Regions from separate parts of the Shinella sp. 20P9.1.1 genome, predicted to be linked through region 2. Evidence: riboswitches for the same ligand, from Rfam matches in the RefSeq annotation. Region 2 holds a riboswitch; each other region holds the start of a gene.

What was found. A riboswitch is a leader RNA that binds a small molecule or an ion and turns the genes downstream of it on or off. The one in region 2 is predicted to bind cobalamin.
Region 1: it holds a riboswitch for cobalamin, as region 2 does, so the genes downstream of both, AC27VQ_RS22585 (CbtB domain-containing protein) here and AC27VQ_RS23475 (aromatic ring-hydroxylating oxygenase subunit alpha) in region 2, are expected to answer to the same signal.
Region 3: it holds a riboswitch for cobalamin, as region 2 does, so the genes downstream of both, bluB (5,6-dimethylbenzimidazole synthase) here and AC27VQ_RS23475 (aromatic ring-hydroxylating oxygenase subunit alpha) in region 2, are expected to answer to the same signal.

What each region holds. Positions count from the first base shown of each region.
Region 1 covers NZ_JBYOLC010000016.1:20,328-30,614, reverse strand. The annotation lists gene cobN (cobaltochelatase subunit CobN) at 1-2,938, opposite strand, end outside; gene cobW (cobalamin biosynthesis protein CobW) at 3,192-4,241, opposite strand; gene cobU (bifunctional adenosylcobinamide kinase/adenosylcobinamide-phosphate guanylyltransferase) at 4,246-4,770, opposite strand; gene AC27VQ_RS22590 (CbtA family protein) at 4,772-5,557, opposite strand; gene AC27VQ_RS22585 (CbtB domain-containing protein) at 5,570-5,746, opposite strand; cobalamin riboswitch at 5,792-6,157, opposite strand; gene AC27VQ_RS22580 (peptidoglycan-binding domain-containing protein) at 6,237-8,171, opposite strand; gene AC27VQ_RS22575 (cobyric acid synthase) at 8,334-9,797, opposite strand; gene AC27VQ_RS22570 (hypothetical protein) at 10,043-10,186, shown strand.
Region 2 covers NZ_JBYOLC010000018.1:25,268-35,554, forward strand. The annotation lists gene AC27VQ_RS23465 (glycoside hydrolase family 25 protein) at 1-1,104, shown strand, start outside; gene AC27VQ_RS23470 (FAD-binding oxidoreductase) at 1,148-2,251, opposite strand; gene AC27VQ_RS23475 (aromatic ring-hydroxylating oxygenase subunit alpha) at 2,253-3,494, opposite strand; cobalamin riboswitch at 3,600-3,811, opposite strand; gene AC27VQ_RS23480 (DUF6656 family protein) at 4,125-4,736, shown strand; gene AC27VQ_RS23485 (diguanylate cyclase domain-containing protein) at 4,783-5,832, opposite strand; gene AC27VQ_RS23490 (L-threonylcarbamoyladenylate synthase) at 5,990-6,964, shown strand; gene AC27VQ_RS23495 (FAD-binding oxidoreductase) at 6,979-8,409, shown strand; gene AC27VQ_RS23500 (DUF1217 domain-containing protein) at 8,413-10,287, opposite strand, start outside.
Region 3 covers NZ_JBYOLC010000006.1:69,954-80,240, reverse strand. The annotation lists gene AC27VQ_RS12355 (ABC-F family ATP-binding cassette domain-containing protein) at 52-1,635, opposite strand; gene AC27VQ_RS12350 (phytanoyl-CoA dioxygenase family protein) at 1,789-2,853, opposite strand; gene AC27VQ_RS12345 (DUF2865 domain-containing protein) at 3,122-4,234, shown strand; gene bluB (5,6-dimethylbenzimidazole synthase) at 4,241-4,927, opposite strand; cobalamin riboswitch at 4,973-5,193, opposite strand; gene AC27VQ_RS12335 (sensor domain-containing diguanylate cyclase) at 5,260-6,726, opposite strand; gene AC27VQ_RS12330 (TolB family protein) at 6,897-7,721, opposite strand; gene AC27VQ_RS12325 (NAD+ synthase) at 7,725-9,404, opposite strand; gene AC27VQ_RS12320 (LTA synthase family protein) at 9,720-10,287, shown strand, end outside.

The DNA.
Region 1 (10,287 bases), on a different contig from region 2:
GCACGGCGCGGTCGAAGAGCGCAATCTGCTCGGGGAAGGCATCGCGAAAGAAGCCGGAAATGCGCAGCGTCACGTCGACGCGCGGATGGCGCAGCATGGCGGGCGGGATGATCTCGAAGCCGGTGACGCGGCGCGATGCCATGTCCCAGGCCGGCTTGACGCCGATCAGCGCCATGGCCTGCGCGATATCATCGCCGCCGGTGCGCATGTTGGAGGTGCCCCAGGCGGTGATGCCGAAGGAGGTCGGCCATTCGCCGTGGTCCTGCGCATAGCGCGTGACGATGAGTTCCGCGGATTTCCTGCCGAGTTCCCAGGCGGCCGGCGTCGGCACGGCGCGGCTGTCGACGGAGTAGAAATTACGGCCCGTGGGCAGCACATCCGGCCGGCCGCGCGTCGGCGCGCCGGAGGGACCGGGCTCGATGAAGCGGCCATCGAGGCCGCGCATCAGCGCCGAGATTTCGGCCGGGCCGCAGGCGGCGATGGCGGGGCGGATGGACGTCTCGATCGTGTCGAGCACGGCGCGGGTGGCCGCCCACTCATCCGGGCAGGCCAACGTGCCCTCCACCAGCTTTGCGGCGAGAAACTCGATGCGTTCCACCGTGTCGCCATTGCTACGCCACGGCGCATCGAGCTGCTCAGCAAGCATATCGGGGCGCGGCCCACTCCACGCATCGGAACTGATGCAGTCGAGCGGATCGAACGTCGTGCCGCCCAAAGCATCCAACGCGATCGCCCGCTGCAGGCTCGCCTCGCCGCCCTCGCCCAGACCACGCGGCACGCGGGCGAGCGCCACCGTCAGATCGGTGAGAAGCCGCCCCTCCGGCGACACGCCGAAGACATGCAGGCCGTCGCGGATCTGCATTTCCTTCAGGTCGCAGAGATAGGCGTCGAGCTTTTGCAGCGCCGCCTCTTCGCCGTCCGACTTGCCGATGCCGGCATCGCTGTCGAGGCCGATATCGCGCACCAGATCGAGGATCTGCTTCGTCAGGAGCTTGATGCGCCGCGGGTCGCCACCGGAGGCATCGTAATATTCGTCGACGAGCGCTTCGAGGTCCTTCAGCGGGCCGTAGGTCTCGGCGCGTGTCAAGGGCGGCGTCAGGTGGTCGATGATGACGGCGGCGGAGCGGCGCTTGGCCTGGGTGCCCTCGCCGGGATCGTTGACGATGAAGGGATAGAGATGCGGCACGGGGCCGAGCACGGCCTCCGGATAACAGGCCTCCGACAGTGCCAGCGCCTTGCCGGGCAGCCATTCGAGATTGCCGTGTTTACCCATATGCACGATGGCATGCGCGCCATAGTGCTGGCGCAGGAAGGCATAGAAGGCAAGATAGCCATGCGGCGGCACGAGATCCGGCGAGTGATAGGTGTCCTTCGGATCGATATTGTAGCCACGCGCCGGCTGGATACCGACCAGCGTCTCGCCGAAACGAGCGAGCGGCAGGGCAAAGACGTCTCCGGTGACGAAGGGATCATCTTCCGGCGCACCCCAGCGGGCGGTCATCTCGTCCTGAATCGACTTCGGAAGCGACGCGAAGAACGCCTTGTAATGATTCAGCGAAAGCGTTTCGCGGATTTCACGGCCGTCGTTTGCCGCATTGGTCGGGCCTGCCATCAGGTGGGCGATCAGCGCGTCGCCATCCTCCGGCAGATCGGCGATCGCATAGCCTTCCGCAGCCATAGCGCGCAGCACTTCCATCGTACCGGCCGGCGTATCGAGGCCGACGCCGTTTCCAAGCCGGCCGTCGCGGTTCGGATAGTTCGCCATGACCAGCGCGATGCGGCGTTCGGCCGGCTTTGCCCGCCTGAGCCGCGCCCAGCCGGCGGCAAGTTTCGCCACGAAGCGGATGCGGTCCTCGACGGGGTCGAGGCTGACGATGTTGGTTTCGACGCGCTCGTCGTAACGCGCGGCGGCCTTGAAGGAGACGGCACGGGAGAGCACGCGGCCATCGACCTCCGGCAGCGAGACGTTCATGCCGAGATCGCGCGCCGTCAGCCCCTGTCCGGATGCTTCCCACGCCTCGCGCGAGGAACCGGAGAACACGACCTGCAACACCGGCGCACCGGTCTCGTCCAGCACCGTCGGCTTGCGGCCGGCGCCGGGGGCGGAGACGGCGAAGCTCGTGGCATTGAGCACGACTTCGGGCCGGATCTCCGCGAAGGCTGCGCGGACCGTTTCGATGGAAACGGGTTCCTTGAGGCTGGAGACGAAAAGCGGCAGGGCGCGGATGCCCTCGGCCGCCAGCGCCTCGATCAGCATTTCAACCGGGCGGGTTTCGCCGCTTTGGATATAGGCGCGGTAGAAAGAGATCGCGGCCGTCGGCGGTTCGAATCCCTCCCCCGCTACCATTCTACCCGTGGCCTCTTCCCGCCACATCTCCACATCCACAACACCCCGCCCCGGCCACCAGATGCCGGCCTTTTCGAGCGGCATCGCAGGCTCCGGCTTATCGCCACCGAAGGCAACGGCCTCCGCATAGGCAAGGAAACGATCCGCATTGTCGGCACCGCCCTCGTTGAGATAGGCCCAGAGGTTCTGGCGGTCGGTGTCGTCGATGCGGTTGAAGGGAACCAGGCCGTCGTCCGGCCGGTCATCGCCGGGCAATGCCACGAGCTTGATATCGTTGGCGACGGATGTCGCCAGCAAGGCCTCCAGCACGTAGCGAAAATAGCTGGCGCCGCCGAGGGCGCGGATGACGATGAGCTTGGCGTGACGCGCCGTGCGCTCGATATAGGTATCGACCGACATCGGATGCGACAGCGTCGCGAGGCTGGCGAGGCGCAGGCGCGTATCCGTGCCGCGCGCTCGGTGGGCTGCGGCGATAGCGGCGAGTTCGGTATCGGCGGCGGTGAGGAAAAGGATATCGCCCGGCGTCTGGCCAAGGTCGATCGCCTCCTTGCCATCGGCGATGGTGCCCTTCTGGGCTAGCAGGAGATGCATGCGGTGCCTCCCCTTTGCCGGCGTGCCGTGCGGGTGGATCCTCGGGTCAAGCCCTGACACAACGAAAGAAGAGGAGGACGACGCACAGCAGCGACGGTTACCTCTGCTGCACCGATCGATGCAGACCGAAACCTCCCCTCCCCACCGTCATCCTCGGGCTTGACCCGAGGACCCACCGGCACGGCAAGCCAGACATAGCCGGGCCGCACCGGAAACGAGGACGAAGGGGACTGCTGCACGCTCATGTCGAAAATCACACCGCCGCGGCGATGGCAGCGCGCACGGCTTGCTCGTCCATGTCATGCAGGCCGATCACGACGAGGCGGGTGCCGCGGGTCTCACCGGCGGCCCACGCGCGTTCGAAGTAATTGTCGATACGCGTGCCGACGGCCTGGATGAGCAGGCGCAGCGGCTTGCCGGGAACATCGGCAAAACCCTTGACGCGCAGCACGTCATGTTCGGCGATCACGCCCTTCAGGCGCTCGATGAAGGCGGCAGGCTCGGCAATCGCCGGCAATTCCACAACAAAACTGTCGAACTCGTCGTGATCGTGCTCCTCGCCGTTCTCGTGCTCCAGCTCGTGGTGCGACTTTCGGTTGGCGATATCGTCTTCCGTGCCGACGCCGAGGCCGAGCAGGACAGCGGCGGCGACTTCGCCGTTCTTCGCCTCGATCATCGACGGCTTGCGGGCGATACGCGAGGCGACCTCGTCACGCACGGCAAGCACACCGGCGGCGTCGAGAAGATCCGTCTTGTTGAGGACGATGAGATCGGCGGCGGTGAGCTGGTCTTCGAAGAGTTCTTCCAGCGGGCTTTCGTGGTCGAGATTGTCGTCCTCGACACGCAGCGCGTCCACTTTGTCATGGTCGTCGGCAAAACGGCCGGCGGCGACGGCAGCGCTGTCGACCACGGTAATGACGCCATCGACCGTCACCTGCGTCTTGATTTCCGGCCAGTTGAAGGCGGCGATCAGCGGCTGCGGCAGCGCAAGGCCCGAGGTCTCGATGACGATATGATCGGGACGGTTTTCGCGCTCCAGGAGCTTCGTCATGGTGGGGATGAAGTCATCGGCGACGGTGCAGCAGATGCAGCCGTTGGTGAGTTCGATGATGTCGTCCTCGGTGCAGGCCTCAGCGCCGCAGCCCTTCAGCACGTCGCCATCGACGCCGAGATCGCCGAACTCGTTGATGATGAGCGCGATGCGCTTGCCGCCGGCATTCTGCAGCAGGTTGCGGATCATCGTGGTCTTGCCAGCCCCGAGGAAGCCGGTGATGACGGTGGCGGGGATCTTCTGTTGCAGCATAGGCTCAACCCTTCATTTTCAGCGGCAGTCCGGCCGCGATAAAATAGACTTCCGGTACGAGGGCCGCGACCTGCTGGTGCAGCCGCCCGGCATGGTCGCGAAAGTCACGCGCCATGCGATTTTCCGGCACGATGCCAAGGCCGACTTCGTTCGATACGAAGACAAGACGACCCGGCGCGTCGTTGATGGCCGACAAAAGGCCGGCGAATTCCTGTGTGATATCCCGCTCCTCCAGCATTAGATTGGTGAGCCAGAGCGTCAGGCAATCGATGAGGACCGTCCGGTCCTCGCGCGCCACATCCTTGATGCAGGCCGCGAGCGCAATCGGCTCCTCGTGTGTTTCCCAGCCTTTTCCGCGATCTTCCCGGTGTTTGGCGATGCGTTCGCGCATCTCGTCATCCCAGGCGCGGCCGGTGGCGATATAATGACGCGAAAGGCCGGTCTCGGCGACCAGCCTTTCGGCAAAAGCGGATTTTCCGGAACGCGCACCGCCCAGAACCAGGACGGCTCCGGGCGATGTCTGTTTCATGTCAGGCTGCCCTGGCGATCTTCTCGTTGGCAAAGCCGAGCGAGAGGCCGAGCACGATCCAGAAGAACAGCGTAGTAGCGAGCGCCGCGACGGCAAATTCCGCGCCGAGAACGGCCGGAACGTTGCTGGAAATGTCGGACGGCTGCGGCGCGCCATAGACCTGCGGGGCGGCTAGAAGCACGACACCGGCAACCTTGGAGACGATGCCCGGCTTCAGGAACAGCAGGTAGAGACCCGCCGCCGAAAGCGCGACCGTCGCAACCCACCAGATCTGGCGCTGGGTCAGATCGGCAGCCGGGAAGCCCGGAAGCTCCGGCGGCAGGCCTATGGCCGGCAGCATATGCACGGCAAGCCAGCCGGCAGCCCCCCACAGCGCACCGTTGGCAACGGTGATGGGATTGCCGGAAACGAGGCTGAAGCCGGCGAGCAGCAGAGCAAAGCCGGTGCCCGTGACGAGGTTTGCCAGAAGCGTGCCGGAGAAGCGGCTCATGCCGAACATGATGCCGCCGTCCTCGTGGTCCTCGCCCTCATGGGCATAGGCGACCGAGATAGGCGAGAGCGCCGAGGCGACATCGAGGATCACGGCACCGAGCGAGGAATGCTCCTGCGTCGTGGCAGCACCATCTGATGTCGCGGGCGTGGTGCCGTCGCCGGCCGGGGCGGCTTCACCCTCGAACTCTTCGGCGTGCAGAATCAACGGCACGACTCGGGCCTCCTGGGCGGCCGTCATGAGCACGCCGGAGAACAACCCGGCCACCAGGGCAGCCAGGAGATAACGAACGATCATGTCGAGAACTCCTTAGTGGCAGGGAAAGCCGTAGGAGTGACGCGTGTCGTGTGCCGTGTCGTGCAGCACGGCCGAATTCGCAAGGCCGGCGCCGAAGACGAGGAAGGCGCCGAGCAGCAGGGCGAAAACGCCGGCAACGAGACGATCGTTTGCGGAAAGAACAACAGAAGACGTGGTAGAAACAGCCATGACAACCTCCGTGCAGGCAGCGGGGAAAATTCCCCTGGGCGGGCGATATGCCCTCATTGTCTGGCAGGTCTCCTGGCTCGCAGCGTCCGGCGCGTCAGCGCCTCCGGGTCACCCTCGCCTTCCCAGGTTTTCCGGCAATCACGAGAGGCGGACGATTCGTAGAAAAAGAGGCGTCCAACCCCGGCTATCGTGATGCCACCCAGTGGCTTTTCCGGCTGGTTCTCGTTTCGCGATTTCAGGCACCATTGCCCTTCGCCGCGAACATCCTCCCCTCCGGATGGGCGTCCCTCGCTACTCTACAGTCGCGGGGTCGGCCGTGATTGCAGCGCCCTGATTGGGTCCACCGCGTCACATTCCCATTTACTCCCCGGTCCGTTTCCGGACCAAGGAACCATCCAATATCGCTGATGATTATGCTTCCCGCCCCGGGAAGTCAATCGACCGGCAGCGGCATGGCCTGTGCCAAAACCGCCGTCCGGCCGTCGCAAACTCAATAGCCGGGGATGATCACCACGCCGCCGCCATCGTTGTAATAGCCGTCGTCGCGGTAATAGGGGCCGTCATAGTAGCCATCGACGGGGCCTTCCAGCACGTCGTAGTCGCGCTGCTGGTAGCGGCGCTGGCGATTCTGCCGTGCCTGCCGGGTCTCGGCATATTGCGCGGCCTCGCGCAGCGCGCGGAATTGCTGGCGCGGCAGGTAACCGTCTGCGCGATAGCCGGACGCGCCCTGCCAGGCGGCGATCGCCGCGCGAGAGCGCGGGCCGAAGACGCCGTCGGCACCATAGGTGTTGTAGCCGAGCAGGCTCAGGTAGCGCTGGGCCTGGGCGCGAACGGAGCGGTCCATATAGGTCTCGCGCGGATCGACGACCGGCTCGGCCTTGCGCGTAGCGTCGGCGGTTGCCGCGTCCTCGTCCATCTGCGTTTCCGGCTTGGCGCTCAGGGCGGCGATGCGCTTGCGGGCGTCATCGACATAGCGACCCTGGGGATATTGGTAGAGATAGTCCTTGTAAGCCTTCTCCGAACCATCGGCGACAGCGCCTTGGAACGTCTTGTCTTCCGCACGTTTTGCGGCCGCCGCCTCTTCGACGGCGCGCGCGCCATTGTCGCTGTCGGCGTCCTGCGGCGCGTTTTCACGCGCAGCCGTCGCATCATCTGCGCTATCGGCCGGTTCCTGGCTATCCGCGGGCTTCTGGGCAGCGGCGGCCTCTTCGGCGCGCTTCTCTGCCTCATCGGCAAGACGCGCGGCTTCCGCGGCCTTGGCTTCGGCATCGGCCGCCGCCTTGGCGGCCTCGGCCTTCAGGCGTTCGACTTCCGCAGCCTTCTCTTCGGCGAGCTTGCGGGCAGCGGCGGCCTCCTCCTCGATCTTGGCCTTCTCGGCGGCGGCAACCTTTTCCGCCTCGATGCGCTTGGCCTCGGCTTCCTGGCGGGCGGCCGCTTCCTCTTCGGCACGGGCCTTTTCCGCCGCAGCAGCTTCTTCGGCCTTCTGGCGATCCGCCTCGGCCTTCAAGCGTGCGGCCTCTTCAGCCTTGGCCTTCTCAGCGGCGGCATCCGCCTCCGCCTTCAGGCGCTCGGCTTCAGCGGCCTGCTTTTCGACAACCGCGCGGGCTTCCGCTTCCTTTTGCTCGGCTTCCGCCTTCAGGCGGGCGGCCTCTTCAGCCTTTGCCTTTTCCGCCGCAGCGGCTTCCGCCTTGGCCTTTTCAGCAGCGGCGGCTTCGGTCTTCGCCTTCTCTTCCGCCGCAGCCTTTTCATCGGCAAGCTTGCGGGCGGCGGCGGCTTCCTCGGCCTGCTTGGCCTCGGCTTCAGCCCTCAGGCGCGCGGCCTCCTGCTCGACCTTGGCCTTTTCCGCCTCGGCAGCCTTCTGCGCCGCTTCCGCAGCCTTCTTCGCCTCGGCCGCCTTCAGGGCTTCCTCTTCGGCTTTTTTGGCTTCGGCCGCCTTCTGGGCTTCGTCTGCGGCCTTCTTCGCTTCGGCGGCTTTACGGGTCTCCTCTTCAGCCTTGGTCTTTTCAGCCTCAGCGGCTTTCTGCGCCTCTTCCGCCTGCTTGGCCTCGGCCGCCTTCTTCGCTTCTTCGTCCGCCTTCGCCTTCTCGGCAGCGGCGGCTTCCTCGGCCTTGGCCTTGGCTTCCGCCTCTGCGGTCACGCTCTTGGCAGGCCTCTCCTTGGCGGCGGCCTGCAATTCGGCGATGCGAAGGCGGGCCATGGAGGCGAAGGTGCCGTTGGGATATTGCTTCAGATAACCCTCGTACTGGGCGACATCGCTGCCGGACGAGACCTTCTGCCAGAGCGAAAACTCCTCCTCCCAGCGCTTGCCGGCGCTGCCGGCTTCCTTGCCGGTGGCGGCCTGCGCGAAGGCAACGGCGGGCATGCCGGCCAGCGACAGCCCGAGAAGGCCGGCCAGAACGGAGCGTGCGAGAGGTCCAGAACCCATATATCTCACCCTTTTGGATCGCGCGGGGCGCCTGCGCCCGGTCGTCCGGGCGGATTTCCATCACTCCTCGCACCGAATTCTGGCGCAACTTTGGTGCGGCAGAGCGGCAGCAGGGAACCTGATGGCTGTACGTTTGAGAGCGCTGATTTAATCAGCCCCGTTTCATCGGATTGGCTGTAGGAGACTATCGAGCCAGGCGGGATCGAGAACGGATTCCAGCTCCGCCGCGACACCGTCGAGCGCGGCATCGACACTTGCACGATAATCGAAGCCACCACCCTCGATGCCGAAATCGGCGAGAAGCCGGGCGCGATACGCGTCGCTGGACAGAAGCCCGTGCAGATAAGTGCCCATGACCCGCCCATCGGCGGAGACCGCGCCATCCGGCCGCCCGTTGATGCTGACGGACGGACGAAGGACGTCAGGGCCTGTGGTACGGCCGAGATGGATCTCGTAGCCCTCCAGCGGCACATCATATTGCAGGGAGCGGGCACTGCTGTTGCGCACGGTCTTTTCCGGCGCCATCTCGGTTTCGACAGCCAAAAGGCCCAACCCTTGGACTTCGCGCTCGCTGCCCTCGATGCCGAGCGGGTCGGTGACGCGCTGCCCGAGCATCTGGTAGCCGCCGCAGATGCCGATGACGCGGCCGCCGCGGCGCATATGAAGCTGGAGGTCCTTGTCCCAGCCGGCAGCGCGGAAGTCGCGAAGGTCGGAAATGGTGGATTTCGAGCCGGGCAGCACGACGAGGCCGGCATCGGCCGGAAGCCGCTCGCCCGGCCGCACGAAGACCAGATCGACCTGCGGCTCGGCCTTGAGCGGATCGAGATCGTCGAAATTGGCAATGCGCGGCAGGACGGGCACGGCCACCTTCAGCGCCCCTGCTCCGCCCTTGGCAAGCCGCTCCAGCACGACGGAATCCTCCGCCGGCAGATGCGCCGCCTGCTTCAGCCACGGCACGACGCCGAAGCAGGGCCAACCGGTGAAGCGGGCGATTTCGGAAATGCCGCTGTCGAACAGCGTCACGTCACCGCGGAACTTGTTGATGAGATAGCCCGTCACCATGCGCCGGTCTTCCTCCGGCAGGATCGCATGGGTGCCGACCAGCGAGGCGATGACGCCGCCGCGATCGATGTCGCCGACCAGCACGACCGGCACATTCGCCCGCGTCGCAAAGCCCATATTGGCGATGTCGCCGGCACGCAGGTTGATTTCCGCCGGCGAGCCCGCCCCTTCCACGACGACGAGATCCGCACCTTCGCTGATAATCCCGAAACTTTCCAAGACCGCGCCCATCAGCTTCGGCTTCAGCGCCTGGTAGTCGCGCCCCTTCGCCTGGCCGAATACGTTGCCCTGCAGAATGATCTGGCTGCCGACATCCGACTGCGGCTTCAAAAGCACCGGGTTCATATGCACGGAGGACGGCACGCGGGCGGCAAGCGATTGCAGCCACTGCGCACGGCCGATCTCGCCGCCATCGGCCGAAACGGCGGCGTTGTTGGACATGTTTTGCGGCTTGAAGGGACGCACCTTCAGCCCGCGATTGGCGGCGATGCGGCAGAGCCCTGCCACCAATACCGTTTTTCCGACATCCGAGCCGGTGCCCTGAAGCATGATCGTTCTCACCATGACGCCCTCCTAGCATTCGGCCCCGCCGCCGAAAAGCCCTGATTTACCGCAATCTTGCCGCAATCGATCACCGTGATCCGATGTATTTCAGCAACAGCCCGTCATGCAAAATCCGCAGGACTGATCTGCTGTTCATTCTGCGACATTTTGCGCCGTGAACGATCGTGACATCGGGCCTGATTGCGCCTATATCCACGTCATCAGACAGCCGAGGCGCGTGGCTTCGGATTTTTAGGACAAAGACCATGCTGTTCATCTTCAGCAAGCCGAACTTCGTACAGATCGCCTGGAACGGCATCGTTCCCCAGAGCCAGTCCCGCGTGCGCAACGTCGTCATGGACGCGCCGTTCGGCCCGCTCGGCTTCATCCGCACGCGCAACGTCGGCTGATCCTTCGAGCGCGACGTCAGGTCCGCTCGCATACGACGTCGCCTCTCTCCGGGAGGCGGCGTTTTTCTTTGCCTGTTGTCGGGGCCGTCATCGGAAAACAG
Region 2 (10,287 bases):
GAGCGTCCATTGCATCAGAAGCATCTTTCCGGCCTTGCCGCCCTTCTCTTTTCAGCTACCCTGCCCCTCTCCGCCGGGGCGGCCACCGTCGAACCGTGGAAGACAACGAACAACGCCATCGTCGTCGATGCGTATGAGCTGAACGAGATCGACTGGTCGGAGATGCTCTCCGACACGCGCATCGCCGGCTTCATCTCCAAGGCCTCCGACGGCCTGCCGGAAAGCTATAGCTGCAAGGGCGAGCACAGCGGCGACACGGTGGCGCACTGCAAGACGATGTGGCGCAAATATGCGGTGAGCCGCGAACTCTATGAGACGCGCCGCCTGCTGGCGCGGGCCAAGGGCCTGCTCTGGGGCGCCTATCATCTCGCCCGTCCCGGCAATCCGATCGACCAGGCCAACCATTTCCTCGACTATGCCAATCCGCAGGACGACGAAATGATGGTGCTCGACATCGAGGGCATCGATCCCGACAACTACATGTCGCTGGAAGATGCCCAGATCTTCGCTGGCCACATCAAGACGCGCACCGGGCGCTATCCGGTGCTCTACACGAACCATTCCACCGCGCGCACCATCGCGCTCAACCGCGACAAATACCGCATCCTCTCGCGCCTGCCGCTCTGGTATGCCCGCTACAAGCCGGGCATCGAGGGTGCGTTTCCGATGGGCAACTGGGACAGCTACGCGCTCTGGCAGTTTTCCGCAGGGGTCAATTGCTCCAAGCGCCGCTGCCCCTATCGCGTGAAGGGCGCGGAAAACGATATCGACGTCAATGTCGCACCGATGAGCAAGGCGGACCTCGCCAGGACCTGGGCCTTCGGCAGCCTGCTTCCGGAAAAGCCGGAGGAACCGGTCGACACCATGCTGACGGCCTCCATCCCGGTAGGCGGCTCCTTCCAGGCGACCGTGAAAGCCGAGGCCGTCGCCGGCACCGGTGCGCAGACGGGCGGTGCGGTGACACTCGCCGCGGGCACGACGGCCGCATTCCCCGTCGCCGTCACCGCCGAGGTCCGGGCCGGCATCATGGCCGATGGAACGACGACGACCACGCTCGGCCGCCGCATGGTCGAGGTGACGCCGCTGAACTATCAGGACTTCTGAGAGGCATTCCTGCCGGCGCAACGTGGCTGCGCCGGCACCTCTCTCAGGCCTCGATCTGCACATCCCCGATCGGCCGCGAGCAGCAGGCGAGGATGTAGCCTTCCTCGATCTCGTCATCGAGAATGCCGCCATTGTGGCGCATCTCGACTTCGCCCGAGACCTTCATCACCCGGCAGGTGCCACAGAGACCGCCCTCACAGGCCGCGCCGATGCGCACACCGGCGGCGCGGGCCGTCTGCAGGATCGTCTGGCCGGGCGGGCATTGCGCATCCTTGCCGGCCATGGTGAAGGTGACGGTCGAGACGGCGTTGACGTCGGCCGCCTGCTCGCCGGCCCCGGCACGGATGGCGATCTCTTCCGGCGCGGGCGCATTGGCCGGCTGGAAGCTTTCCTCGTGGTAACGGTTCATGTCGAAGCCGCAGACCTTCAGCATGTCCTTGACGCCGCGCATGAACGGTTCGGGGCCGCAGCAGAAGACGGTGCGCTCGCGGAAATCGGGCGCGAGCAGCGAGAGGCGGGCGGCATCGATGCGGCCGCGCAGGCCGTGCCAGCCGTCACGCGGATTGTGGCCTTCCACGACGAAGCCGAGGGCGAGGTTCGGCATCTGGGCGGCGAGACATTCGAGTTCCGGCTTGAACAGCAGGTCCTCCGGCTTGCGGGCGCAGGAGACGAAGGCCACGTTGGATTGCGGCGCGCAATCCGCCATCCAACGCGTCATCGACATCATCGGCGTCACACCGGAGCCCGCCGAGATGAAGAGGTATTTTTCCGCCGGATAGCGCACGAAGGAGAAATCGCCGAGCGGCCCGAAGGCCTTCAGCTTCATGCCGGGGCGCAGATGATCGAACATCCAGCGCGTGCCGATCGAGTTCTTCTGCGCTTTCACCGTCACGGCGACGGAGAAGGGCCGCGAAGGTGTCGAGGAGAGCGTGTAGGTGCGCATGACAGGCTCGTCTTCCGACACCGGCAGTTCCAGCGTGACGAACTGGCCCGGCAGATAGCGGAACCAGTTCTTCTGATCGGAGCTGAAGGTGAACGTCATCACATCGGCCGTCTCCACGGTCGCGGCGATGCATTCAAGCAGGTTATGGCGATCGTGCCAGGGGTGAAGTTCGTCGAAATGGCGGAAATGGCTCGAAATCGTCATGTCAGGCCACCCGCGACATCGGTTGCTTGTTGTCCAGCCGGTCGATCATGAAATTCGAATACCATTCGACGAACTGCATGACGCCGCCCTCGTCCTCCGGGGAATAGGGGCCAGGCTGGTAAGCCGGCGAGCGAATGCCGAAAGCGTTTTCCTCGACGATCTGGCGGTCCTGATCGTTGGTCTCGGTCCAGACATGGGTGAGCTCGTCGAGCCGGTAATCGACACCCTCGACGGCATCCTTGTTGACCAGCCACTTGGTCGTGACCTGCGTCAGCTCGGGGCCGAGCGGCAGGACGCGGAAGGTAATGGCATGATCGGCCAGCACATGGTTCCACGTCGTCGGATAGTGGAAGAGCAGCAGCGTGCCGATGCCACTTTCCTGCACGTCGTTCGACAGCGGGCGCTGGACGGCGCGCGCACCGGACATGGTGTAGCTCTCGGCATCCTGGATGAGCGGCATGCGGGCCGCGCGGAACTGGCCGGTCGGCGACATGCGGAACTCGCTCGGCAGGCCGGATGCTTCGCATTTCGCCCAATGCGCGGCAATCACAGGGTCGTCCTTGGCGCCCTGCACGCCCGTCGCAGTCGGTGCTTCCGGATAGGTGCGGCAGAGTTCGGGATGGTTGGCGGCGCAGTGATAGCACTCGCGGTTGTTTTCCCAGACGAGCTTCCAGTTGCCCTTCTCGATGATCGTGCTTTCGAAGGCGACCTTGGTTTCGCCGAGCCGGTGGCGCGCAAGATAGGGTTCGGCATTGGCACGGAAGGCGGAGAAATCCGGGGTTTCGTCGGCGAGGCAGATGAAGATGTAGCCGCCGAGGGTCTCGCAATGGATCGGTTTCAGGCTATGCTGCGTCCTGTCGAAATCCTCCGCCATGTGGCGGGCGAAGAGCAGCGAACCGTCGAGCTCGTAGGTCCACTGGTGATAGGGACAGACGAGCTTGGCCGAGGTGCCCTTGTGCTGGGTGCAGACGCGCGAGCCGCGGTGGCGGCAGGAATTGTGCAGCGCGCGGATCGTGCCCGAGCGATCGCGGGTGATGACGACGGGATAATCGCCGACCTGCACGGTAAAATAATTGCCGGCCTTCGGGATTTCGCAGTCATGGCCGATGAACAGCCAGTCGCGATACCAGATCGTCTCCATGTCGAGCTTGTAATGGTCGGGGTCGATGTAGAAGGCCTGTTCGAGGCTGTGGCCTTCACGCCGGTTCTTGAGCTTGCGGAGCACGTCGCTGCGGATATCCATGGCAATCCTCATAGGTCCAGTTTGGGGATGAGGCGCACGGAGGAGACGGCATCCGGGCGTGAAAACGCCCGGCGTGCACGCTTCCCGGCCGCCCGCCGCAGCCAGTCACGATCTTTTCTCCAGGCTGGTTTCCGGGCTGAGGAGTGGTCATTGCAGGACAGGACCTGCGGACCGATGCGGCGCCTTCCCAGACAGTCCGTCCAGTGGCTTTGTGCCGCGTTTTCTCCAACACCGTTGCGGGGGCAGCGCCGGAATCTGACCGGCTTCCCAATTCTCCGCCCTCCCTAGAAGGCGACACCTTGAGTGTCTTTATCTAACCGCAAGAATCGTCGTTCGACATGCCAAAAAACGACGTGACTTCATGATTTGACGACAGTCGAAAAATGAATGAGAGTCTTTTAGAAACGACATTTGTCGATTTATATCAATATAATATGCCTTTTAATCATGCGTAGAGGCGCGAGAGCAGGCAAGCTGGGCGCTAAAGAGGCAAGTTGTCATATTGCGACCATCGAAACCGCCCTGCAAGGATTGAGGGTCCGAACGGAAAGGAATGCTTAACGGCGTTTCCATAAACTTCCGCGATCAGGGCGCGAGCACGGAGTGCCGCGCGAACATGGAGCGCCGGGCGTGCAGCAGCAGACGAAGTTTCGATACTACGACGCCGTCGCCTACAAGCGCGCGAACCCGCCGAAATCCGCCGTGCATACGGAATTCCTGCGCACCGGCCGCATCGACCGCACCCCCGACAGCTGGAGCCCGAGCGAGAAGCGCTACCTGTCCTACGAGGAGGTGGCCGAGCGCACGGGCCGCAAGCTGGAACGCGCCGGCTCCGTCACCCACGACCGCATCAACGGGTTTCACCGCTCGATCCAGTTTCCGAAGCTGATCTTCCACCGCACGCTCGCCGAAACGCCGCATCTCGGCTACTGCCACATCACGGTGGCCAATTCGAGTTTCGCGGATTTCCAGAACGTGCAATGGGCCTTCTACATGGCCAATTTCTTTGCCGAGATCGGCGAGGAAGAGCAGTTCTTCGCCGGCATTTCGAAAAAGCAGAGCCGCATGTATTTCGCCGTCGCCATCACGCCGACGGACCACGAAGGCCGCCTGACGATCGATCGCAAGGTGCGCGGCAACGGCGTGATCTTCCGCACGGATGATCCCAAGCTCGCCATGAAGAACGTACTGATGCTCGGCGCCCGCAACGAGGCGCTGCGCAAGATCATCAGCGCGCTTTAAGTTTTCCGGACGCAAAACCGCTTCACACTTTTGCTGGAATTGCTTTTCACGCTCTATACAGCATCCACTCCTTGCCCGCCGGCACCTCGTCGCCGCGACCGTAGACGACGATCTGGTCACCGCCGGATGCCTTCGCCTCCAGAAGCGCCCGCTCGCAGGCCGAGGACAGGTCCAGCGCGCTTTCGGCGCGATCCGACATGCAGACACCGGCCGACAGGGTAAGATGGCCGAGATTGCGGTTGGTGCGCGGATCGCGCAGCGCCACCGTCTGGAAGGCGGCGCGCAGCAGATCGATCAGCCGCTCCACCTCCCCCTCATCCGAAGTGTTGAACAGGAAACCGAAGCGCAGGCCGTCGAAACGCACGGCGAGGTCGTTTGACGGGAAGGCCTGGCGGATGAGGCCGCCGTAGAAGGTCACGAGATGGTCGGACAGCGCCTCTATCTGGGCCGGCGAGAAGCGGCGTTCGGCGTCTACTTCCGCCACGACGACGCCGCAGAGCATCGGCAGGGAGGGGTTCGCATAGACGCGGGCGAGAGCCTTGTTGAAGGCACGGCGGTTGCCGAGCCTGGTCGGCGGGTCGACGAACTTCATCGCCTCGAATTCCGCCATTTCCTTCTGGATGCCGTCCATGGTGGCCGATTGCGCGGCGACCTTCTCGGCCATCTCGGCGGTGTGGGTGACGCGCTGTTCGGTGGCGCGCTGCAGAGCTTCGAGCGAGCTGCCGAGTGCACCGCCGACGCTGCCGATCACCTGCGACGCCTCGCCGATCAGGCGGCCGTAATCGTTGAGCGAGGAGCGTTCCTGGCTGAGCAGGTCCATGAAATTGCTCATCTCGCTGCTGATCGCGCCGGCCGAGCGTTGCAGCACGCTCGCCTCGTGCTGGTGCGGCAGGTATTTCCTGCCGAGTTCGTCGAGCGCGGCCTGGGTCTTGTATTTGCCGAGCGCGATGAAGTCGCGCACGAGATCCGGGTTGCTGCCGGCATAGGCCTCATAGACCAGTTCGTAATTGCGCGGCAGGCCGTCTATGCCCATCTGCTTCATGGCCGTTGCAACGCGCAAGGCGACGTCGGTGGTCGAGGATTTCCTGTTAGCCATTCAGATGCGGACCTGCTTGCGGGACTTTTCACCCTGACCGTAACAGCCCGGTCTTTCGGCCGCTCTAATCCGGCCGTTCGAATTTTAGCCATCCGCCGAACTCTTGGCATTTGCCGACAAAGCGCTGTAAAGGAAGCGGCAAAGACGGAAGGGCGAGATGGCTGATATCGTTGATACGCGCACGGATGCGGAGGAAGCGCTGGCGCGCGCCACCGCAACGCTCGGCCGCGGCGTGCCGGTCGCCATTCCCACCGAGACGGTCTATGGCCTGGCCGCCGACGCCACCAATCCGCTCGCCATCACCCGCATCTATGACATGAAGGGCCGGCCGCGCTTCAATCCGCTGATCTGCCATATGGCCGATCTCGCCATGGCGGAGAGACATGCGGTGTTCGACCCGCTGTCGCGAAAGATCGCCGAAGCCTTCTGGCCGGGGCCGCTGACGCTGGTGCTGCCGATCCGGCCGGAGAGCGCCATCCATCCGCTGGCGCGCGCCGGGCTCGATACTGTCGGCATCCGCATTCCCAAGGGGTTTGCCAGCCGGCTGCTCGCCGCCTTCGGCAAGCCGCTCGCCGCGCCCAGCGCTAACACATCCGGCCGCATCAGCCCGACCACGGCCCGCCATGTCGCCGACGATTTCGGCGCGAAGCTGGAGCTGGTCCTCGATGGCGGGCCGGCGGTCGTCGGGCTCGAATCGACGATTATCAAGGTCGAGGGCGGGACGATCCGCCTGCTGAGGCCCGGCGGGCTGGACGCAGCCGACATCGAGCGCGTCACCGGCCTGCCCGTTCTGCGCAACGAGACGGCCGGCGCGACCATCGAGGCACCCGGCATGCTCGCCTCGCATTATGCGCCCGATGCGCCGGTGCGGCTCGATGCCAGCGACGTGCGGCCGGGCGAAGTGCTGATCCGCTTCGGGGGCACGCCGCTTCCCGGCGAGGCGCAAGCGGCGCTGGTGCTCGACCTCAGCCCTTCCGGCGACCTTGCCGAAGCCGCCGCCAATCTCTTCGGCTACATGAAGCAGGCGGATGCGGCGGGCGGCAGTGCAATCGCCTTTTCGCCCATTCCCGCCACGGGCCTCGGCGAGGCGATCAACGACCGTTTGCAGAGGGCCGCCGCCCCGCGCGGATAAGAGTGGAGACGACCATGGTTGCGGCAACGCTTTCTCCCGAACTCATCGCCCGTTTCGCCGCGATCACCGGGCCGGCCTATGCGCTGGTCGATGACACGGACATCGCGCCCTATCTCGTCGAAAGCCGCGGGCTTTACCACGGCACCGCGCCGCTGGTGCTGCGGCCCGGTTCGGTGGAGGAGGTCTCGGCCATCCTGACACTTGCCACGGAAACCGGCACGGCCATTGTGCCGCAGGGCGGCAATACCGGCCATGTCGGCGGCAGCGTGCCGCGCGAGGGCATGGCGGATGTCGTGCTGTCGCTCTCCCGCCTCAACCGCATCCGCGATGTCGATCCGGTCGGCAATGTCATCGTCGCCGATGGCGGCGCGGTGCTGGCGGATATCCAGAAGGCCGCGGAGGATGTCGACCGGCTGTTCCCGCTTTCGCTCGGCTCGGAGGGCACCTGCCAGATCGGCGGCAACCTTTCCACCAATGCCGGCGGCACCGCGGTGCTCGCCTATGGCAATATGCGCCAGCTGTGCCTCGGCCTCGAAGTCGTGCTGCCAACCGGCGAGGTGTGGAACGGCCTGCGCCGCCTCAAGAAGGACAATACGGGCTACGACCTGCGTGATCTCTTCATCGGCGCGGAGGGTTCGCTCGGCGTCATCACCGGGGCGGTGCTGAAACTCTTTCCGCGCCCGCTCGGCCACGAGGTAGCGTTTGCCGGGCTGAAATCCGTCGAGCATGCGCTCGCCCTCTTCGAGCGTGCGTCCAGCCGCTGCGGCACGGCGCTGACCGGCTTCGAGCTGATGCCGCGCCTCGGCATCGATTTCACCACGCGGCATATTCCCGGCGTGCGCGATCCGCTCGCCACCCGGCACGACTGGTATGTGCTGATCGACATCTCGACGTCGGATGCCGCCGAGACGGCGAGCCGCATGATGGAGGCGCTGCTGTCCGAAGGCATCGAGGCGGGGCTGGTCGAAAATGCCGTGATCGCCTCCAGCGAGGAGCAGCGCAAGGCGCTCTGGCATATGCGCGAAAGCATGTCGCCGGCCCAGAAGCCGGAGGGCGGCTCGATCAAGCACGATGTCTCCGTGCCGGTCTCCTCCATTCCGGATTTCATGGCGGAAGCCGATGCGGCCGTCATGGCGGCGATGCCGGGTGCGCGCATCTGCTCCTTCGGCCATATGGGTGACGGCAATATCCACTACAACATCTCGCAGCCCGTCGGCGCCGACAAGCAGGCCTTCCTCGACCGCTGGCGCGAGATCAATCATCTCGTGCACGGCATCGTCCTGAAATACAACGGCTCGATCTCCGCCGAGCATGGCATCGGCCAGCTGAAGCGCGACGAACTTGCGGCAGTGCGCACGCCGATCGAGATGGACCTGATGCGAAGGGTCAAGCACGCCTTCGACCCGGCCGGCATCATGAACCCCGGCAAGGTCGTCGCGATCTGAACCTTAACCGCCGGTGCGCAGCTGCGCGAGCGACATCATCGTGTCGGCGCTGATGCTGGCGGAGCCGGAACTGGTCAGCACCGACAAAGCGGGATCGTCGGTCGCCTGGTTGTCGAGATCGTAGAGCACCGAGAACTTGGTGATCATCTTGGCGACCTTTTCCGGGTCCTGCAAATCTTCGAGCTTCAGGTAGCGCTTGACCATGTCGGCCTGCGCGTCGATGTCGGCGCTGCCCACCTCGTCCGGCAGCTGGAAAAGCGTCTTGAACACCTGGAACAGCGCATCGTCGGCCAGAACGTCATAGGCGCTGGAGATCGTGCCGGCCTTGCGCTCGAAATAGAGCGCGAGGCGCACACCGGCATTGTCGTTGCCCGCCTCTTCTTCCATCTGCTGGCGCACGTAGTTGTCGATCGTCTCGTAGATGCCGCGCCGCGACTGGATCTGCGCGTCGTCGGGCTGCTGGACCTTGCCCTCGGCGTTGAAATTGAACGAGGCGACGATCTTGCGGTAGGCGCGGTCGCTCTGCTGGTTAACGAAGCTCTTGGGATCGTCGAGGTCGGAGGCGAAAATCTTCTTCAGGAAGGCATTGTCGACGCTCTCAGGGTCGATATCGTTGGCCTCGAGCACGAAATTGACGAGGCGTTTGTCGGCAAGCAGTTCATCGACGGATTCGATCTTCTGCATCTGGACGGAGTAATATTTCGCCTCGTCCTGCGCCTTCGTCTTGTCGTCGTCCGTTCCGAAACGGGATTTTTCCACCACATAGGCGCGCGAGGTGACGATGATCTCGGCTTCGGATTGTGCCAGCTTCGGCGCGCTGATGTTGCCCTTCGCATCGAAATTGAACGCCTTGGCAAGCTCGACGTAACGCTCGTCCTTGAGCTGATACACATAGCTCTTGGGATCGTTGAGATCGCTTTTCAGCACGTTCTTGATCGTCAGCGCGGAAACCTTCGTCGGATCGAGACCGAAGGCTTTCAACGCGAAGTCGTAGACCGACGCTTCGCCGACGAAGTCCGCCACCGTCTTGACGGCACTGATCTGGCTCTTGAAGCGCTTGATGGCGGTCGCATCCGCCTCGTCGTCCTTGTCGTTGTAGGTGTTCATATAGGCGCCGCCCGTGACCGCGGTCTGCGCGGCCGTCTGGGCGGTATCGCCGGCCGCAAGCGTGCCATCCTCCTGGAAGTTGAAGGCGTTGCGCAGGGCGAAATACTTCGCCTTGTCCTCGGCGCCGAACATGTTGATGTAGCTCGACGTGTCGCTCGGGTCCGCGCTGCTCGTCAGAATGTTGGTGATGGTCGAGCTGACGACCGAGAGCTTGTCGAGACCGAAGGCCGTCTTGACGTAGCTCAGCATGCGCGGATCGCTGACAAGCTCGCTGACGCTCGTGACGGAGCCGATCTTCTCCTCGAAATAGGCCCGGTTGAGCAGCGCCGCAGCCGAGGTCACGCGCGGATTGGAGAGCGTGTAGCGCTCGTTCGTCGTCGCCTTCTGGCCGGCGTCCTGGACGGTGCCGGCCGTGGCCGTACCGTCCGTATTGAAATTGTAGGCTTCCGCCAGGGTTCGGTATTTATCCACGCCCGTGATGACGGCGTTCTGCCTGGTGATCTCGGCCTTGAGCTGGGCAATGCGCGCGGCATTGGTGGCGTTGTTCGGCAGCGTCGAAAGCTCGTCCGCGGCCGTCTGGATCGCCGCCACGGCCGCCGTCTTCTTCGTCTCGAACTGCGTGTTGAAGAAGCTTGCGGGATCGTTGAGATCGCTCGTCAGCACGCCGCGGACGGTCGCACGCGAATAGGTGTCCGGGTCGATGCCGTAGGACGTGAACATGTAGTTGCGCAGGCGATCATTGTTGAGGAATTGATCGACATTGGTCGTGCT
Region 3 (10,287 bases), on a different contig from region 2:
ATGGAATGATTGAAAGATGGCCGCCGGTTCCCCCGGCGGCCGTTTGCGTTTCTAGGTCCCGGAAAGCTCCAACCGGCGCGCGATGCCAATCGCCCGAAGAAAAGCCTCGTCGTGGCTGACGACGAGCAACGCGCCGTCATAGGCCCGAAGCCCCGCTTCCACCGCCTCGATGGAATCGATGTCGAGATGATTGGTCGGCTCGTCCAGGATGAGCAGCGGTGGCGGTGCCCCGCCCCCGAGCACGCAGGCAAGACCGGCGCGCAGAAGCTGGCCGCCGCTGAGGCTCCCTGCACTCTGCAAAGCCGCATCCGCGCGGAACATGAACCGCGCCAGCGCCGCCCGGCAGGCATTCTCGTTGGCCTCGGGATGGAGACGGCGAAAATTGTCACGAATGGAGAGGCCGGCATCGAGCAGGCTGACGCGCTGGTCGAGCATGGCGAACTCCGTGAAGACGCGCACGCTTCCTTCGGAGGGCAGCAATTGCCCTGTGGCAAGGCTGAGCAGCGTCGTCTTGCCGGAGCCGTTCGGCCCGGCCACCGCAATGCGCTCCGGCCCGGTGATGGTGAAGGAAAGCCCTCGAAGGATCGGGCGTTCCGGTTCATAACCGGCCGTCACGCCGTCGAGCTTCAACACCGTCTTGCCGGCGGCGAGATGCGTCGGCGGCACGGCAACGGTGAGCGGTTGCAGAACCTCGATCCGTCCCCGTGCGGTCGCCATGGCCTCCGCCGCTTGCGCCTGCCGGCTTTCGGCAAGACGTGCCTGCACACCGCCTGTTACCTCGCTGCGCTCTTTCATGGCACCGAGCATGATGCGGGGAATATCGCCCTTCGCCCTCTTGCGCTTGCCGGCGCCATCCTTGCGCGCCTTGCGCTCGGCGACGGCCTGCACCGAGCGCGCGAGATCTGCCGCGTGCCGTTCCGCATCGGACAACTGCCGCTGCGCAGCCGCCAGCTCCAGCGCCTTGCGCTCGCGGTAGGCGCTCCAGTTGCCGCCGTAGCGCGTGGCGCCGAGCAAGGTGAGTTCCACGATCGCATCCATGCATTCCAGCAATTCGCGGTCATGGCTGACGACCACCGCACCGGCACGCCAGCCGGAAAGCATGTCGACGACGGCCTGCCGGCCCTCCCGGTCGAGATTGTTGGTCGGCTCGTCCAGCAGCAAAAAATCCGGCTCGTGAAAGAGAAGGGCCGCAAGGGCTGCGCGCGTGCGCTGGCCGCCTGAAAGGGCGGCAAGTCGCGTTTCGGCCATTGCATTCAGCCCGACGCGGGCGAGCGCAGCGGCAAGGCGCGTTTCCAGCGTCCAGTCCGCATCCGCCAAGGCATCGGCTTCCGCTTCGCCGCATTCGGCTCGGCGGAGAAGGTCGAGCGCATCTTCGATGCCGAACAGGCTGGCGACCGTTTCCTCCGCCCCGACCTGCACGCTCTGGCGCAGCACGCCGATGGAACCATCGACGGTCACGGTGCCGGAGAGCGGTCGCAGATCGCCGTTGATCAGCTTGAGCAAGGTCGTCTTGCCGACGCCGTTGCGGCCGACAAGACCGGCGCGTTCGCGACCGAAGCTCAGATCGAGATGGGAGAGAAGCGCGTGGCCGTCAGGCGTGGACCACGAAATTTTCGAGAGGGTGATGGAAGGCATGGATACGAATTTCCCCGAGGACAAAACGACGTCGATTTGTGGTCGGGTTGAAATTCATGCTGCACCATCCGGTCGGTGTTGACGACGGGCGTGATATAGAGCCCGACCGGCGGCCTTGCAAGGGCAAGCCGCCAATCGGGGTATTCGAAGCCGTCAGGCCACCGGCGGCTTGTCGAGACGCTTGGACCATTCATCGGCCTTGCCAAGGCCGGCATCGCGCCAGGGCGAGCCCTTGATGCCGAGCTTGCTGCGCAGGCGCATGCCGGAGATGATCCAGCGGTTCATGCCCGAGGCGATGAACGGCAACGAGGCAATGTGCAAGCCGGTGAACGGCAGGAACGGATTGCGGCGCAGCGAGCCGTAGATCTCGATGCGCGTCGTCGTCTTGTAGCTCGGGCTGCGGGCGTGAAAACCATGCGTATCGGCAACGATGAGCGTGTTGGCCTTCACGGTCATCTTCACCGGCTGACCGTATCCGAGCGCACCGAGCTCGTCCGGCATGATGCGCAGCGAGCCACGGGCGGAATAGATGTTTTCGATCGCATCGGCGTTTTCACTGATGCCGCGCTCCCAGGCGAGCCGCTGCGGCGTCATTTCGTGTGAGCCCGGCACATAGGCGAACGGACCGTCCTCTTCACCGACATCGCGCAGGAACAGCCAGGCCTTCGCCGTCGGCTGGAACGTGTCGCTGTGCAGCGCCGTCTGCGGATCGGTCGAACCGGCCGCAACGACGGACGGCAGGGCCATGACGATCTGAACCACCAGCAAGGGCTGGCCGGAATGGGAGGAGACGTAGCGCAGCAGGTTGGTCAGGCGCGGATCGTTGCGCGCGGCCTTGAACCCCGGCAGGGTTTCGAGGTCGCTGTCATCGATGATCGCGCGGCGCGTGACCGTCGCGCCCTGCTTCATGTCGTAGCGCTCGAAATCGCGCTCGGCCAGTTCGCGCGTGACGGCGGCAAAAACCTCCGGCGACAAAAAATTCTCGATCTTGACGAAGCCGGTCTCGGCATATTGCCGGCGGTGGTCCGGCGCGACGAGGTTTTCCAGCTTCCTGCGGCGCCAGGCGGCCATGCGCATGGCCAGCGACACGCGTTTTTCATGCAGGCCCTTTTTGTTGAGCCACTTGCTGCCGATAACAGGATTGTCGGCAAAGGATTTCGCGCCCGATGCGAGTTGCAGCGCATAGAGAGGGCTCAACAAGACTGACGATATCTTCATGGTCACCTGCCTGCGGGATGATTGCGCCGCCGGAAGGCGACCGTGCCGTAACCGGCTGCTGCATATATGCCGAGAGTGCTACACCAAGCCCCCCGCGAGATCAATTGCGCCGTCCGCGCAAAGCTGACCAGATAATTCATATTATCTCTTCGGCCGTTAATCACAAATCCGGGAGCGCGTTGCACGGCGCGCGCAGTGGCTTATGATAGGAACATGATCAAGGTGCGCCTCGGGCCGCCTTCCAAGCTCTCTTACGGGATATCAGGACGTGAAAGGACGCCTTCGCCTTTTGTTTGCGCTCGCAACCGGCCTGTCGCTCCTCGTTTCGGGCGGCGCGTCGGCGTCCGACGTGTGCGAACGGATTCAGGCGGAACTGGCAAACCTCCCTCGGGTCATGGTCGACACCACAAGCGCGCGCAAATATGCCGGCGCGATCGCCCGCCAGAATATCCAGTTGCGCAAGGCCAAGAGCGACCAGCGCCGCCTCGGCTGCTCGTCCGGCAGCATCACCGTCTTCGGCGGCGAGAACGAAGCGGCCTGCGACACGCTGGAAACAGTCATCGGCAAGATGGAGCGCAACCTCTACATCCTCGACCGCAAGCGCCGCGAATTTGCCGGCGGCATATCCTCGCAAGGACCGCGCAGCCGCCTGCTCGCCACGCTGGAAACCAACGGCTGCAACGACGACGCGAAGGTGATGCCGATCGCCGCGACCGAAACCCTGCGCACCTTGCAGGACGATACGCGCACCCTGCCGCTGGGCACCATGCCTGAAGACAGCGGGCGATTGCAGCTGCGCTCGCTCGGTGGCAGCGCCGGCCATGGCAATCTGCGTACCGTCTGCGTGCGCACCTGCGACGGCGGCTTCTTCCCGATCTCGTCGGGCGCGACGCCGCTCGATTTCCGCCGCGACCAGAAGGTCTGCGCGATGATGTGCCCGCAGACGGAGACGCAGCTTTTCTACCAGTCGATGACACCCGGCCAGGAAACCGAGCAGATGACGTCCACCGTCACCGGTCGGCCTTACCGCGATCTCGAACATGCCTTCAGCTACCGGACCCGCGATCTCTCGAAAGCCGGCACCTGCGGCTGCAATCTCTCCGCCTATTACCAGGAGATGATCAAGCGCCAGAAGGCGATGAAGGGCGAGACCGCTGGTACGAGCGGGGGCACGACAGAGGAAGCCCTGCCGGAAACCGGCTCCATCACGACGATCACAACCCGGCAGGACAAGCAGGAAACAGCAAAAACCCCTGCCAAGATCGAGGACCGTGACTACGATCCCACGCATAGCAAGGTGCGCACCGTCGGCCCCGCCTTCTTGCCGGAAAACGAGTCCGCCATCGATCTCGGCCGCCCGGCCGATGCAGGCGTCAACTGACCGGCTTTATGCAGTCGCCGGCCAACGCTCCTCGAACACCAACTCTTCCAGCGGCAGGCGCTGCCGCCATCCCTTCACCGCCAGTTCCGGCTCCGCATACAGCTGATCCACGAAGCCGACGCAGAGCCAGGCAACGATTTCGACATGGGCGGGAATGCCGAGAATGTCGCGGATATCGCTGTCGTGGAAGATGCTGACCCAGCCGACGCCGACCCCTTCCGCCCGCGCCGCGAGCCAGAGATTCTGCACGGCGCAGACCGTGGAATAGACGTCCATGCGCGGATTGTGCGTGCGGCCCAGCACCACCGTGCCACCCCGCGTCGGATCGCAGGTCACACAGATCGACAGCGGCGCCTTCAGGATGCCTTCGAGCTTCAGCGCGCGGTATTGCGCCTGCCGCTCGCCCGAAAACATATCCGCCGCCTCGGCATTGGCCTTGAGGAAGGCGCCATGCACGGCACGGCGCGTTTCCTCGCCGCGTACCAGCAGGAAATTCCACGGCTGCATGAAGCCGACGGACGGCGCGCTGTGCGCGGCATGCAGCAGGCGGCCGACGAGATCGTCGGGCAAGGCATCGGGCAAAAACTGGTCACGCACGTCGCGGCGCGTTTCAATGGCACGATAGACGGCCTGCTTGTCCTCACACGGAAAAGCGCCCGCCCGGACGAGAGCGTCCGAGAGTTCTGTTCGCATCGTTTTCTCCCCAACAATGCGTCCAACCTGCCGCCGTCCGCGCGGTTCGGTCTATCTCGCCAGGCCGGTCTTCTGACTTCGGTTCACACGGCCCGCACCTGCCTTCCCGGTTCAAGAACCAGTGGCAAAAGCTTGAATCGATTCAAGCTTTGGAGTGCACGCCATCCCCGTCACAGCGTTGGGCACGTTCCGGACCTGGATATTGCACCCGCACCGAATTCCCGATTCTCCCGCATGTCGCGGGCACCTGACTGAAAAGGATATGCGCACGGCTTTAGGGCACGATCAAGCCCGCCCGCGCCGCGCACCTGTCTCATAGCGTCTCGGCGGCTTCAGGCAGCGCGCGCCGCACCCGCTTCGGCCACCGTGCCAGCATCGATATCGCCTGCATGAAAGGCACGGTTGCGGCCGGCATGTTTGGCCGCATAGAGCGCGGCATCGGCCATCACCATGACATCGTGCAGGCTGCCGCCGTGATCCGGGAACTGGGCAATGCCCGCGCTGCCGCCAATGAGCAGAAGCTGGCCGTCATAGGCGATCGGCACCTGCGCATCAAGGACCAGCGCCTCGGCAAGCGCCACGAGGGTTTCGCGGGAAAAATCGCCATTGAGAAGAATGGAGAATTCGTCGCCGCCGAGACGCGCCACCGAACCCTGTTTGCCGACACGATCGGAGAAGCGCCGGGCAACCGCCTGCAGCACGATATCGCCCGCCGCATGGCCATGACGGTCGTTGACCGCCTTGAACTTGTCGAGATCGAGGGCAAGGATCGCAAAGGGCTTGCCGTTGCCCCTGGCGATGGTGCGACGCACCTCCTCGTCGAAGCCGCTGCGGTTCTTCAGCCCCGTCAACGGATCATGCCGGGCGAGGAAGGCGTTTTTCGCCTCGCTGCGCTGAAGCGCCCTGACCAGCGCGGAAAAGCGCAGGGTCACGAAGAGCATGACGCCGGCAAAGACCAGCACGAAAATCGCGATCTGCGGAAGAGCCGAGCGCCAGACGAAGGAGCCCGGCATATTGGGCCGCCAGGAGGCGACCATCGGATTATACGCATCGCCACCTACGGGCGTCATCACGAGGCCCGGCTCCTCGGTGACGATGGGCGTGAATCCGAGATCATGCACGCCGAGCCGCCGCTCGGCACTGGACAGCATCTTCTGCGACACCGGCTTGACGGTGATGAGCAGGGTCGGCTCCAGACGGCTTGCGGGAATATAGAGCGATTTCGGAACGACGGCCTGCACGACGACGATGCTCATGACGCGGTCGATGAGCCGCATGCCCGAGACATGGATTTCCGGCAGTGCCGGGGTCAGGAGATCCGGGTCCTCCTTGGCGCGCGCCACCTGCCAGCCACCCCGATCGGGCGACAGTGCCTCGCGATAGGCCCGCTCGGCGCGGCGGGTGAGATCGCTCATCCATTGCAGCTTTTCACGCGCCTTGCGGTCGGAAACCTTTTCGCCACGATGCACGCCGAGGATTTTTTCACCATCCGGCGAGGTCAGGATCATCCAGGAGAAGCCGAAATCGGACCACATCCAGTCGCGCATCTGGTCACGCACGAAATCGTCGTCCGGCATGCCGTGGGCAAGTGCGCTAAAGCTCTTGTCCCAGAAGGACAGCTGGCTCTGATATTGCACCACCTGGTCGATCTGGTGGCTGAATTCGTTGCGGACCAGCGTGCGCTCGGTCTCGGCGACAAAACTGTCGGCGCGTTCGATGGCATAGTCGAGGACGAAGAAGTTTGCCGCGCCGAAAAGCCCGACGATCATCACGGCCGCAGCGCGAATTGCGAAACTCACCCTGCGCCGTTTTCCCGTCCGGCCTTCTTCAGTCCTGCCCGTCATCGTCACCCCTGCCTGCCCCCGCCCGGTTCCGGGCATTGTTGAACAGAGGCTAATTGGCAGACCGCAAAATTCACTTAAACAGGCTGGTGAGCGAAAACTTAACGCATATGCACCACAAATTGTGATCAGACCGGCGCGTAACGCACAAAGGCGAATTCGCTGCCGTCCGGCGACCAGTTCGGCACGTTCATCGTGCCCTGCCCACCGAAAAGATCGAAGAGAATCCGTGCATTGCCGCCGTCCATGTCCATGAGGCGCAGCCGCACGTTAAGATCGCGCGGATGATCGAAGACATCGCCGTCATAGGACAGCACAAGCAGGTGTTTCCCATCAGGCGACGGATGCGGAAACCAGTCGCCAAAGGGGCTGTCGGTGATGCGGGTCGGCTCGGAACCGTCGGGACGCACCCGCCAGATCTGCATGCGGCCGGTGCGGCTGGAATTGAAATAGATCCATTCCCCATCCGCCGAATAATCCGGCCCGTCATTGCGCCCTTCTCCAAAAGTCAGCCGCTTTTCCTCACCCCCCGACACAGGAATCGTGTAGATATCGAAGACATCGTCACGAATGCCGCAATAAGCGAGCGTCGCGCAATCCGGCGACCAGCCGTGCCAATACGACGGCAGGTTCGGCGTCACCAGCCTGGGAACGCCACCCTCGGCCGGCAGCACATATATCGCCGATTTGCCGAATTCCACCTTGTCGCTGATAACAAGCAGACGCCCGTCGGGCGAAAGCCCATGATCGTTGTTGCATTTGACGGCAAAGCCGGTGTCGATCCGCTCCGGCGCACTGCCATCGAGCGCCAGCCGGTAGAGCAGCCCATCGCCATTGATGACGAGAAACCGCCCGTCCCGCGAAAAATTCGGCGCCTCGACCAGTTGCTCGGTCTGCCAGACGACACGTGTTTCACCGGAGACGATGTTGTGGATCTCGACCGAGCTGCGCATCGCCTACCCCCGGTCGCGATACCGATTGGTGATCGGATAGCGGCGGTCGCGGCCGAAATTCTTCTTGGTGATCTTCACGCCCGGCGCCGACTGGCGGCGCTTGTATTCGGCGATGTAGAGCAGGTGTTCGATGCGGTGCACGGTATTGACGTCATGGCCCCGCGCGACGATGTCCTCCGTGCTCATCTCCATCTCGACGAGGCATTCGAGGATGTCGTCGAGGACGGGATAGGGCGGCAGCGAATCCTGGTCGGTCTGGTTCGGCCGAAGCTCGGCGGAGGGCGCCTTGTCGATGATGTTCTTCGGGATCACCTCGCCCGTCGGCCCAAGCGCGCCCGGCGGCAGATGGGCGTTGCGCCAGCTGGAGAGCGCATAGACCTGCATCTTGTACAGATCCTTGATCGGATTGAAGCCGCCGTTCATGTCACCGTAGAGCGTGGCATAACCCACCGACATTTCCGACTTGTTGCCCGTCGTCACGACCATCGAGCCGAACTTGTTGGAGATCGCCATCAGGATGGTGCCGCGCGTACGGCTTTGCAGGTTTTCTTCGGTGATGCCCTCTTCCGTGCCCTCGAAGGTCTCCGACAAGGCAGAAAGGAAGCCGGTCACCGGCGCCTCGATCGGCACGATGTCATAGCGGCAGCCGAGCATCTTGGCGCAATCGGCAGCATCCTTAAGCGAATCCTGCGAGGTGTAGCGATAGGGTAGCATGATGCAACGCACCCGCTCCTCACCCAAAGCATCGACCGCGATGGCGGCGCAGATCGCCGAGTCGATGCCGCCCGACAGGCCCAGCACGACATTCTTGAAGCCGTTCTTGTTGACGTAATCGCGGAAGCCGAGCAGGCAGGCCCGGTAATCCGCCTCCTCCTTTTCGGGAATGCGCGACATCGGCCCGCCGTCGCAGATCCAGCCGTCCCCTTCCTTCTTGAAGGTGACGAGTGCGACAGTCTCCTCGAATTGGCTCATCTGGAAGGCGAGCGTCTTGTCGGCATTGAAGGCGAAGCTCGCGCCGTCGAAGACCAGTTCGTCCTGGCCGCCGAGCTGATTGGCATAGAGCAACGGCAGTCCGGTTTCGATGACCTGCTTCAGCACGACCTGATGGCGGATGTCGACCTTGCCGCGATAATAGGGCGAGCCGTTCGGCGAGAGCAGGATTTCAGCCCCACTTTCGGCCAGCGTCTCGCAGACGCCGAGCTCGCCCCAGATGTCCTCGCAGATCGGGATGCCGAGCCGCACGCCCCGGAAATTCACCGGACCCGGCATAGCGCCCTGGTCGAAGACGCGCTTTTCGTCGAATTCGCCGTAATTCGGCAGGTCCACCTTGTCCCTGACGGCAATCACCTTGCCCGCATCGATGATGGCGACGGCGTTGAAGCGGCCGGTCTCGTCCTGCCGGGGAAAGCCGATGATGACGCCGGGGCCGCCCTGTGCGGTGTCGGCGGCCAGATCGTCGATGGCGCGGCGGCAAGCCTTCAGGAAGGCGGGCTTCAGGACGAGATCCTCGGGCGGATAGCCGGAGATGAAGAGTTCCGTAAGCAGCAGCAGATCGGCACCCTGCTTTGCCGCGTCCTCGCGGGCCGCACGCGCCTTGGCGAGATTGCCGGTGATGTCACCGACGACAGGGTTCAATTGCGCAACCGCGATACGGAGCGTCGCCTTTTCAGTCTCGGAAGTCATATCTGCAGACCCGTCTTTGCATGGTGTCCGATCCTGCGCAGCCCGCACTCTCGAACGGTCGAGAAGCTGTTTAGAGCATGACAGAGGCTTTGGGAATGAAAAGCCTGACGATTGCACGCGCTTTCCCGCCAAGCCCCTGTTTTCAGCGGGTTCCCGCCGCCATTGCGACGATGCAACAGGTGGAACCAAAGCACAGGGAGAACGTTGCAGAAACCGTTCATCTCCTGTTCAAGATGACGTCCGTATGACAGATACACGAAAGTTTCATGAAGTTTGGAGACGGCCTTGGCCCTGTTCACTCCCGCAGCCGTGGCAATGGATGCCACCGAAGGACTTGCCGCTGAGGCAGGCTTCTTTGCGCGCCATGCAAAGGCGCTTGCCGTCCTGCGTTCGCTTGTCGTTTCCGGCCTTCTGGCACTGCTGACCGTCGTCGTCGTCGAACTCATCACGCGCGGCTCGCTTGAGCAGACCTGGATCTATTTCACCAATCTCGAACAGCCGGCCTGGACCACGACGGGCGTGTTCTTCCTGACCTATCTCGCGCTCGATGCGCTGATCGGCCGCCAGCACAAGGGCGTGTTGTTCATCGCGCCGCTCGTCGTGCTGATGGGCGTCATCTCGCAGCAGAAGCAGGTCTTCCTGACCGACCCGCTCTACCCGACGGACCTGCTGTTCGGCCGCCAGATCATGGAGCTGATGCCGGTTCTCGTGCAGGATCGTCCCTGGACGGCCGCAGGTCTCGCCCTCGCCATCGTCGCCGCCGTCGTCGGTCTTGTCAGCCTCTGGGTCTTCGCCTGGCGCCGCTTCCGGCCGCTGACGCGCAAGGAACGCCTTGCACGCCTCGCCGTCGCGCTGCCGCTGCTCGCCGGCTTTGCCTCCATCA